Regions from separate parts of the Frateuria sp. GZRR35 genome, predicted to be linked through region 1. Evidence: predicted binding sites of a transcription regulator. Region 1 holds the regulator's gene; the other holds the start of a gene.
The links. The regulator FliA, encoded in region 1, starts transcription of late flagellar genes. The targets are predictions, from matches to a motif close to TAAAGTTTNNCNNNCNNNGGCCGATAA.

Region 1 (4,014 bases):
GCCGGTCAAGCCGCACGCGGCGATCCTGACCAAACTCGACGAGGCGCCCAGCCTCGGCGGCGCACTGTCGGTGCTGATCCGCCACCGGCTGGCGCTGGACTACACCACCGACGGCCAGCGCGTGCCCGAGGACATCGCCGCCGCCGACGCACGCCTGCTGGTATGTCGCGCCGCGCAGGCGCTCAAGGGCAATACGCCGGCCGCCGACGAGGCGATGCTGGCCGAACGCTTCGGGACGATGGTGGCGCAGGCATGAGCGGAATCCTTGCAATGAATCAGGCGTGGGGCTTGAAAGACATGTTCAACGCGATCACGGGCGAGCGCGACAGCGCGCCGCCTGCACCGCACCGGCCGCACCAGGCGGTCAATGCAGGCGCGCCGCGCCGCCGCTGCCGCGCGATCGCGGTGGCCGGCGGCAAGGGCGGCGTCGGCAAGACCACCGTGGCGGTCAACCTCGGCATGAGCCTGGCGATGGCCGGGCACGAGGTGATGCTGCTGGATGCCGACATGGGCCTGGCCAACGTCGACGTGCTGCTCGGCCTGGCGCCCTCGCGCCACCTGGGCCACCTCCTGGATGGCACGGCCACGCTGGAGGAGCTGGTGCTGGAAGCCCCGCACGGGCTCAAGGTGATCCCCGGCGGCTCCGGTGCGCGGCGGCTGGCGCAACTGGGCAACGGCGAACATGCCGCGGTGATCCGCGCGTTTGACGAGCTGCCCAAACCACCGGACTACCTGCTGGTCGATACCGCCGCCGGCCTGTCGGACAACGTGGCGATGTTCGCCGCCGCGACCGACGACGTAGTGCTGGTGGTGTGCGACGAGCCCGCTTCGCTCACCGACGCCTACGCGCTGATCAAGGTCCTCTCCCGCGACTTCGGCGTGCGTCGGTTCCGCTTCGTCGCCAACCTGGTGCGCAACCTGGGCGAGGCCCGCGCGTTGCACCAGAAGCTGGCCAAGGTCAGCGACCGCTTCCTGGACGTGGTGCTGGACTTCATGGGTTTCGTGCCGCAGGACGAGCGGCTCAAGCAGGCCATCCGGCGCCAGAGCGCGGTGGTGGACATGTGGCCGGCAGCGCGTTCGTCGCAGGCATTCAAGCAATTGGCAGGTGCGGTCGATAACTGGGAGGAACCCGCGCGCGCGGGCCTGGACCGCATCGCTTTTTTCGGTGGCCAGGCCGTGACGGCGTCGGGGTGGTGACATGAGCGTGGCATCGGAATATCTCCAGCTGCAAAAACAGAGTGCGGATGAGTTGGTGCGCCAGCACGCGCCACTGGTGCGTCGTATTGCCTATCACCTGATGGGCCGGCTGCCGCCCAGCGTGGACGTGGGCGACCTGATCCAGTCCGGCATGATCGGGCTGCTGGAAGCCGCGCGGCACTACGCCACCGACCGCGCCGCCAGCTTCGAGACCTACGCCGGCATCCGTATCCGCGGCGCCATGCTCGACGAGCTGCGCAAGACCGACTGGACCCCGCGTTCGGTGCACCGCAAGGTGCGCGAAGTGGCCGAGGTGGTGCGCCAGATCGAGATCGAGACCGGCGCCGACGCCGAGGACGCCGAGGTGATCAAGCGGCTTGGCGTGAGCGCGGAGGAGTACCACGCGATCCTCGCCGATGCCGCCAGCGCGCGCCTGCTCAGCCTGACCGCGCCGGATGACGGCGACGGCGCGCCCGCCTTCGACGTGGTCGACCAGGGCAACCTGGGGCCGGCCGAGAGCATCGAGCAGGAAGGTCTGCGCCAGGCGCTGATCGACGGCATCTCCGGCCTGCCCGAGCGCGAGCAGCTGGTCATGTCGCTCTATTACGAGCAGGAATTGAACCTGAAGGAAATCGGCGCCGTGCTCGGCGTGACCGAGTCGCGCGTGTGCCAGATCCATGGCCAGGCGATCGTGCGGCTGCGCGCGCGCCTGGGCGATTGGCGGGACGGGAGCGAGGAATCGGACATGGGCAATCGCAAAGGCAAAAGCCGGCGTGCCCAGGCCGATCGCTCCGCCCCGCGCTGAACCATTGACGATCAACCATTCCCCATTCCCTACCAAGAGGAACCAATGGACAAGAACATGAAAATCCTCGTGGTGGACGATTTCTCCACCATGCGGCGCATCGTCAGGAACCTGCTGGTGGAGCTGGGCTTCACCAACACGCTGATCCAGGAAGCCGACGACGGCAACAACGCGATGACCATGCTGAAGACCCAGCCCTTCGACATGGTCGTGACCGACTGGAACATGCCCAACATGACCGGCATCGACCTGTTGCGCGCGATCCGCGCTGAGCCCTCGCTCAAGGGCCTGCCGGTGCTGATGGTCACCGCCGAGAACAACCGCGACCAGATCATCGCCGCCGCCCAGGCGGGCGTGAACGGCTACATCGTCAAGCCGTTCAACGCGGTCACGCTGAAGGAGAAGCTCACCAAGATCTTCGAGCGCCTTGCCGCCGCGGGAGCCAGCGCATGAGCGCCGTCCTGTCCACCTTCGACGAAACCGCGCTGCCGGCCGAGCTGCACGATCTGCTCAACAGCGCCGATGGCGCTGCGTTCGAGCAGGCGCTCGACGCGCTGGTGCGCCAGCGCGAACAGCACCTGTTCCGTGCGCTGGGCCTGCTCGCGCGCGACCTGCACGGCGCGGTCAGCCGGCTCGGCAACGACCTGGCGCAGGAAGGCGTGCCCGGCCGCGTGGCCGACGTGCGCAAGCATCTGAACGACGTGCTGGAGATGAGCGCGCAGGCGGCCCATCGCAGCATCGATTTCGCCGAACGGATGAGCCCCGAGGCCGACGCGCTGGCGCAGAGCGCCGAGCAGGTGCTCGCCTCGGCCGCACCGTGCGATCCGGTCGCCGACCTGGCGCGCCAGGCCAGTGCGTTCGCCGGCAACTGCCGCGATGGCCTCAACGACATGGTGATGGCGCAGTCCTGGCAGGACCTGTCCGGCCAGCGCATCAAGAAAGTCGTCAACTTCATCGAGTCGGTGGAGTCCTCGCTGCTGGAGCTGGTTCGCCTGACCGGCGCGCTGTCCGGCCGCGAGCCGCCGCCGGTGGTGGAGAAGATCTCCGGCCAGGACGAGGCGGACCGCCTGCTCAGCGAATTCGGGTTCTGAGGCGGGGCGGCGATGGACCCCTCGCTCGACGCCGAACTGCGCGACGATTTCCTGGTCGAGGCCGGGGAACTGGTCGAGCGCCTGTCGGAACAACTGGTCGAGCTGGAAGCCAATCCGCGCGATGGCGAACTGCTCAACGCGGTGTTCCGGGCATTCCACACGGTCAAGGGTGGCGCGGGCTTCCTCGCCATCGAGCCGATGGTGCAGCTGTGCCATCACGCCGAAGACCTGCTCAACGTCGCCCGCAACGGCGCGCTGGTGCTGGACTCGGCAAAAATGGACGCGCTGCTCGAAGCGCTCGATCTGCTCAACGCGATGATGGATGCGTTGCGCAGCGGCGCGTCCATGGACATGCCGCCGCCGGCGCTGCTCAAGCGTTTGATGCCCGGCGCGGCGCCCGCACCGGCACCGCCGCCGGTCGCCGCGCCCGTGGCCGCACCGCCGGCCGACGGCAGCATCGACGACAGTGAGTTCGAAGCGCTGCTGGACAGCCTGTACGGCACCGCCGCCCCGGGAACCGTGGCGCCGGCCGCGCCCGCTCCCGCGACCATCAACGACGACGAGTTCGAAGCGCTGCTGGATAACCTGCACGGCACCGCCGCGCCGGGTGCAAACGCCGCGCCGGCGGTCGGCAACACCATCGCCGACGACGAATTCGAGGCCCTGCTCGACAATCTGCATGGCAAGGGCGCCGCGCCCGGTGCCGTGCCGGTAGCGGCGCCGCCGCCTGCCGCGCCGGCTCCTGCGCCGGCGCCCGCCCGCGCGGCCGCGCCAGCGGAAACGAGCGTTCGTGTGGACACCGGCCGACTCGACGCGCTGGTCAACCGCGCCGGCGAGCTGGTGCTGGTCCGTAACCGCCTGCAGAGCCTGGCGCAGAAAAGCGGCGACGAGACGCTGGCGCAGGCCGCGGCCGAACTGGAC
Region 2 (4,014 bases), on a different contig from region 1:
TAAGGTGCAAGAAGGAAAACTTTGAACGCGGGGGCGCGACGCGCCGTGGCACGGCATGCTTCCGTCGAGCGTTGCGGGCCATCGCCACGACCATTGCGGGGCTTATGGGCCGTGCAAACCCGAGCTCGAGTGCAATTTCCCGACAACGTAGGGATGTCCCCGCCGACAGCTAGGCGCAAAAAGATGGCCCAGCATTCGCGCTTTGGCGCCCGCCGCGAAGTGCTGCTCTGGCAAGCCGGCGAGCGGCCGCGGATGCGGCAGACGGTGGTGGGGAGGCGATCTGGGTCTGGCAGTGTGAAACCGAAAACGGGCGGAGCAGATCGGCAGCTGCAAGGTCAGGTCATAGGGGAAGGGGGATCAGCCACGCTCCCTTTTCCCGCTACTTGCGCACCCGGCCGTCGCCCAGGTCGACGTGATACGTGTGTCCCTTCCCGTTCTCGACCAGCAACTCATTGAGGGCCGCGTCCAGCCGCATACTTTTGAAGAAGGTCCACTGCACGTCGGCTTCGATGTGGGGCTCGATATGTGACTGGTACACGCAACTGATCCACAGGCGCTCTCCGGAGCCGACCCTCGTGGCCACGACATAGCCCCCGGGCGGCAGCCCAGCGGCGGCCGGGCTTTCCAATTGCTCGTAGCGCACCCCCGCGTGGGTGACAGGCGACACCCATGCCGGGCGGCCGCGGCTGGCTGAGAAGGCGGGCGGCGCGTCGGGAGGGCAGTCCATGTACTCGTCCTTGGAGGTTTTAGGGTTCGATTGCGGCACTTTAGCGCGAGGAAAGCCGGTCAGCCGCGTGAGCGGGAAAGCTCCCAGAAGGACACGGTATGCTTCGATGCCACGGCAGGCCTCCCAGCAATCCAACGCTACCTTTTGCAATCACCTGTGCCAATCGAATCAAGAATGAAGCGTGGCAAGGCAATCATCAGGGAAAGCGTCGACCCGCTTTGCTCTTGGCTTATTGGCGCCTGTCACGGTTTTACGAAGCGCAGTGTCATCCGGTCCGATTCGCCAATGGCCTGCATTTTCTTGTGCTCGCCATCGGGGCCGGCGAGGTTGGGTGGGAGGCGGTGGACGTTGACGTCTTCCGGGTCAGCCGGGTTGGCATTGATTTCGGAGACGCCATCGAGGCGGAAGCCGGTCTTCAAGGCCAGTCCGATGAGGTAGTCCTCGGGAATGCGATGCAGGGTGCGGGAACTTTGCTGTGCGTTGGCAAAAGGCTTGGCACGGTGCTCGACCACCCCGAACACGCCGCCGGGCTTGAGCACGGCGAACGCGGCCTTGAGCACCGCGGCAAGCGTATCCGGCCCCTGGTTGAGCCAGTCGTGCGTGTTGCGAAAGGTCAAAACCATGTCGGCAGTCCCGTCGGGGCCAAGCCGCACCTGCTCCGGTGGCGCGAAGTCGATGAGGGGGCCGACCTTTCCGTACACCGCCGGCGCCGCTTTGAGCTTGGCGGCAAACGCACTGGCGCCCGGCGCGGTTGCCTCGACCAGATGGCCGTGGGCGGCCAGGTAGGGCGCGAGGATCTCCGTATACCAGCCGCCGCCTGGCGCCAGCTCCACCACCGTCATGTCTGGCTTTAGACCGAAAAATTCCAGCGTTTGCACGGGATGGCGGTAGGCGTCACGCGCCTTGTTGGCGCCCGAACGCCAGCTACCCGCGGCCGCCTGCGGCAGGGAGATGGCGGCGGGCGTGGCGGGTTCGGCGGCAACGGCAAGGGGATGCAGGCCGACCAGCAGCGCGCTGATCAACCACGGGAACAGCTGGCAGGTACGGCGGATCATGGCGTGGACCTCCGGGGGGGGGGCATCCAAGCCTACTCCCCGGCCATCCCCGACGTCCGTAGCCGCGTCGGCTGGGCGTGGGTCCGTTGGTCGCGTCCCGTCCCATTGTTCGCTTTAGTGCACGCCCGCCCTGCCGATAACCGCGGGTACCCGCGTGAAAACGCCCGTCTGCCAAGGCGGCCTCCTCTACACTCGCCAGCGGACTTCTCGGACCTTCCGGATGCAAGCGCCCGACATTGACGATCGCTATGCACGGATGGCCGTGCTGTTCATGCTGTCGTTGGCGCTGCTGGGCGGGATCTGCGCCACCGCGATCCATTGGATGGCCCCGGTCCATCAGACGATGGACCTGATCGTGCCGCCCACGATCAGCGCGCTGTACGCCGGCCTGGTTATTGCCCTGACACGGCGTCCCCAATGGATCGTCAGCATCGCCCGGATCGCGCTGGTGGCCGGAGGGCTGGCGCTTGCGGCGCCGGCCTGGCTCTACACGCTGCAGGCCACCTTGACGCCCGGTACGCTGCTGGTCGACACCCTGCCGCCGGTGTCGTCGCTGTTCGTGGTTTTCCTGGTCATGCTGATGATCTTCGTCCCCGGCCGGCTTGCGTTTGTCCTGGCCGCGCTCGGCTGGACGACGATCGCGTTGCCGGTGCTGGTCTATCTGCTGTTCCATCGCGAGGAACTGTGGTCCGCGCGCGGCACGGATCTTTTGATGGCGTATGGACCGGTCAGCATCATGGCCGTCGTGTTGCTGCCGGTGCAGCGTGGACTGGCCGGCAAGATCCGGCGCTTGTCGACGGAGCGGCAGCGGATGGAAATGCTGCTTCATCGGGATCCGCTGACGGGCGCCCAGAGCCGGCTGCTCGGCGAACGGAGGCTGCGCGAAGCGTTGGACCGGGACGCGCCTGCCGGCGTGATCATGCTGGACCTGGACCGGTTCAAGGCGATCAACGACACCTATGGCCATCCTGTGGGCGATCGGGTGCTGCAGGCGGTGGCGAGTGGTTGCAAAGACCTGTTGCGCGGAGACGAATGCATCTCACGCTGGGGAGGCGAGGAGTTCCTGGCGCTCGTGCCCGACATCGACGCGTCCGGCCTATCGCAGGTGGCCGAACGCCTGCGTTCGGTCATCGCCGGCTTGCCGGTGGCGCCCGTGCAGGGGGTGACGGCCTCGTTCGGGGTAACCATGATCCAGCCTGATGACACGCTCGACACCGTGCTGCAGCGTGCGGACCGCGCGCTCTATCGCGCCAAGGAGCAGGGCGGCAATCGGGTGGAGGCGTCGTCCGGCGAATAAGCCGAATACCGGTCGAAACACCGAACTCAACCTGGCGCATAAAACCTGGTCAGATGCACCTTGGCGGGTGCCAGGGCAGCTCGGGTAGCACGTGCCACCGACGCCCCCGCTTTCAGTCGTGGGCCGGTATAGAGTCCGGGTGCCGAGCGCGTGCCAACGCTTCTGCCCGCTGGCAAACGTATGGCTGCACGCAAGGAACTCTCGCATGAGCGTTTCGTCAACGAAGGCGCGAAGAAAGCCCTGGATAAAAGCATCGCTGAAAACAACATCACCGGGATGAGCTTTCGTCGGGCGGACGTCGCCGGGGCCCTTTGAACAGGGAACGGGGCAGCGAGCCGAGGACCACTTACGGATGCACCGAGCTCAACCCGACGCACGTGCCATCGCGGTACGCCCGGTGATCTCACCGTCTCATCCGGCGGGAGGTGCGCCTGCGCAGCCTACCCGGACGGATGACGGTTCAAAGCACGCCGTCCTGGGCCTGGCAACTGCGCCTGGCGGACGGCAGATTCAGCGATGACTTTCCGGGGCGAACTGTTTTGACCGGCCACTGTGCTTCGGCAGCAGCCGCGAGATGGTGCGCGCTTTGCGTTGGCAATAGAAGCGCGAGCGCACGCGGCGCGCAACGAGGCGATACCGGACGTGTCGTCAATGCACGAAGCGCCTCCGAACGAGCCGTGTACGCTCGAAGCGTGGTTCGCTGACAGGTGCGCGCCCCTGCTTTGCGGCGATTCCTTTGCTGCGTGCTGCGGCCGTGGCCGCCGGTGCCGCCAGCGCTCGATCACCTTTCCTGAGCGGTCACGGTGTCAACCTGATTGCCCGCTCGGGAGCCGCCCATGTCCTCGGCACTCCGCCGCTTCATCACCGATCGCCAGGGCCGCGTCGTGGTGGCGCAACCTCCCAACGGGCCGATGCTCGCCTGGAGCGCGCTGGCG

Region 2: ACFWZ3_RS02930 (GGDEF domain-containing protein) is a predicted target of FliA. The motif match lies at 1,896-1,922, and genes of this name have one in related genera.

Annotation. Positions count from the first base shown of each region.
Region 1 covers NZ_JBHZGL010000011.1:12,717-16,730, reverse strand. Annotated here, with positions in the region: gene flhF (flagellar biosynthesis protein FlhF) at 1-256, shown strand, start outside; gene ACFWZ3_RS12915 (MinD/ParA family protein) at 253-1,197, shown strand; gene ACFWZ3_RS12910 (RNA polymerase sigma factor FliA) at 1,199-2,002, shown strand; gene ACFWZ3_RS12905 (chemotaxis response regulator CheY) at 2,048-2,455, shown strand; gene ACFWZ3_RS12900 (protein phosphatase CheZ) at 2,452-3,093, shown strand; gene ACFWZ3_RS12895 (chemotaxis protein CheA) at 3,106-4,014, shown strand, end outside.
Region 2 covers NZ_JBHZGL010000002.1:87,444-91,457, reverse strand. Annotated here, with positions in the region: gene ACFWZ3_RS02940 (hypothetical protein) at 380-727, opposite strand; gene ACFWZ3_RS02935 (class I SAM-dependent methyltransferase) at 970-1,749, opposite strand; gene ACFWZ3_RS02930 (GGDEF domain-containing protein) at 2,003-3,079, shown strand; gene ACFWZ3_RS02925 (hypothetical protein) at 3,230-3,394, shown strand; gene ACFWZ3_RS02920 (hypothetical protein) at 3,916-4,014, shown strand, end outside.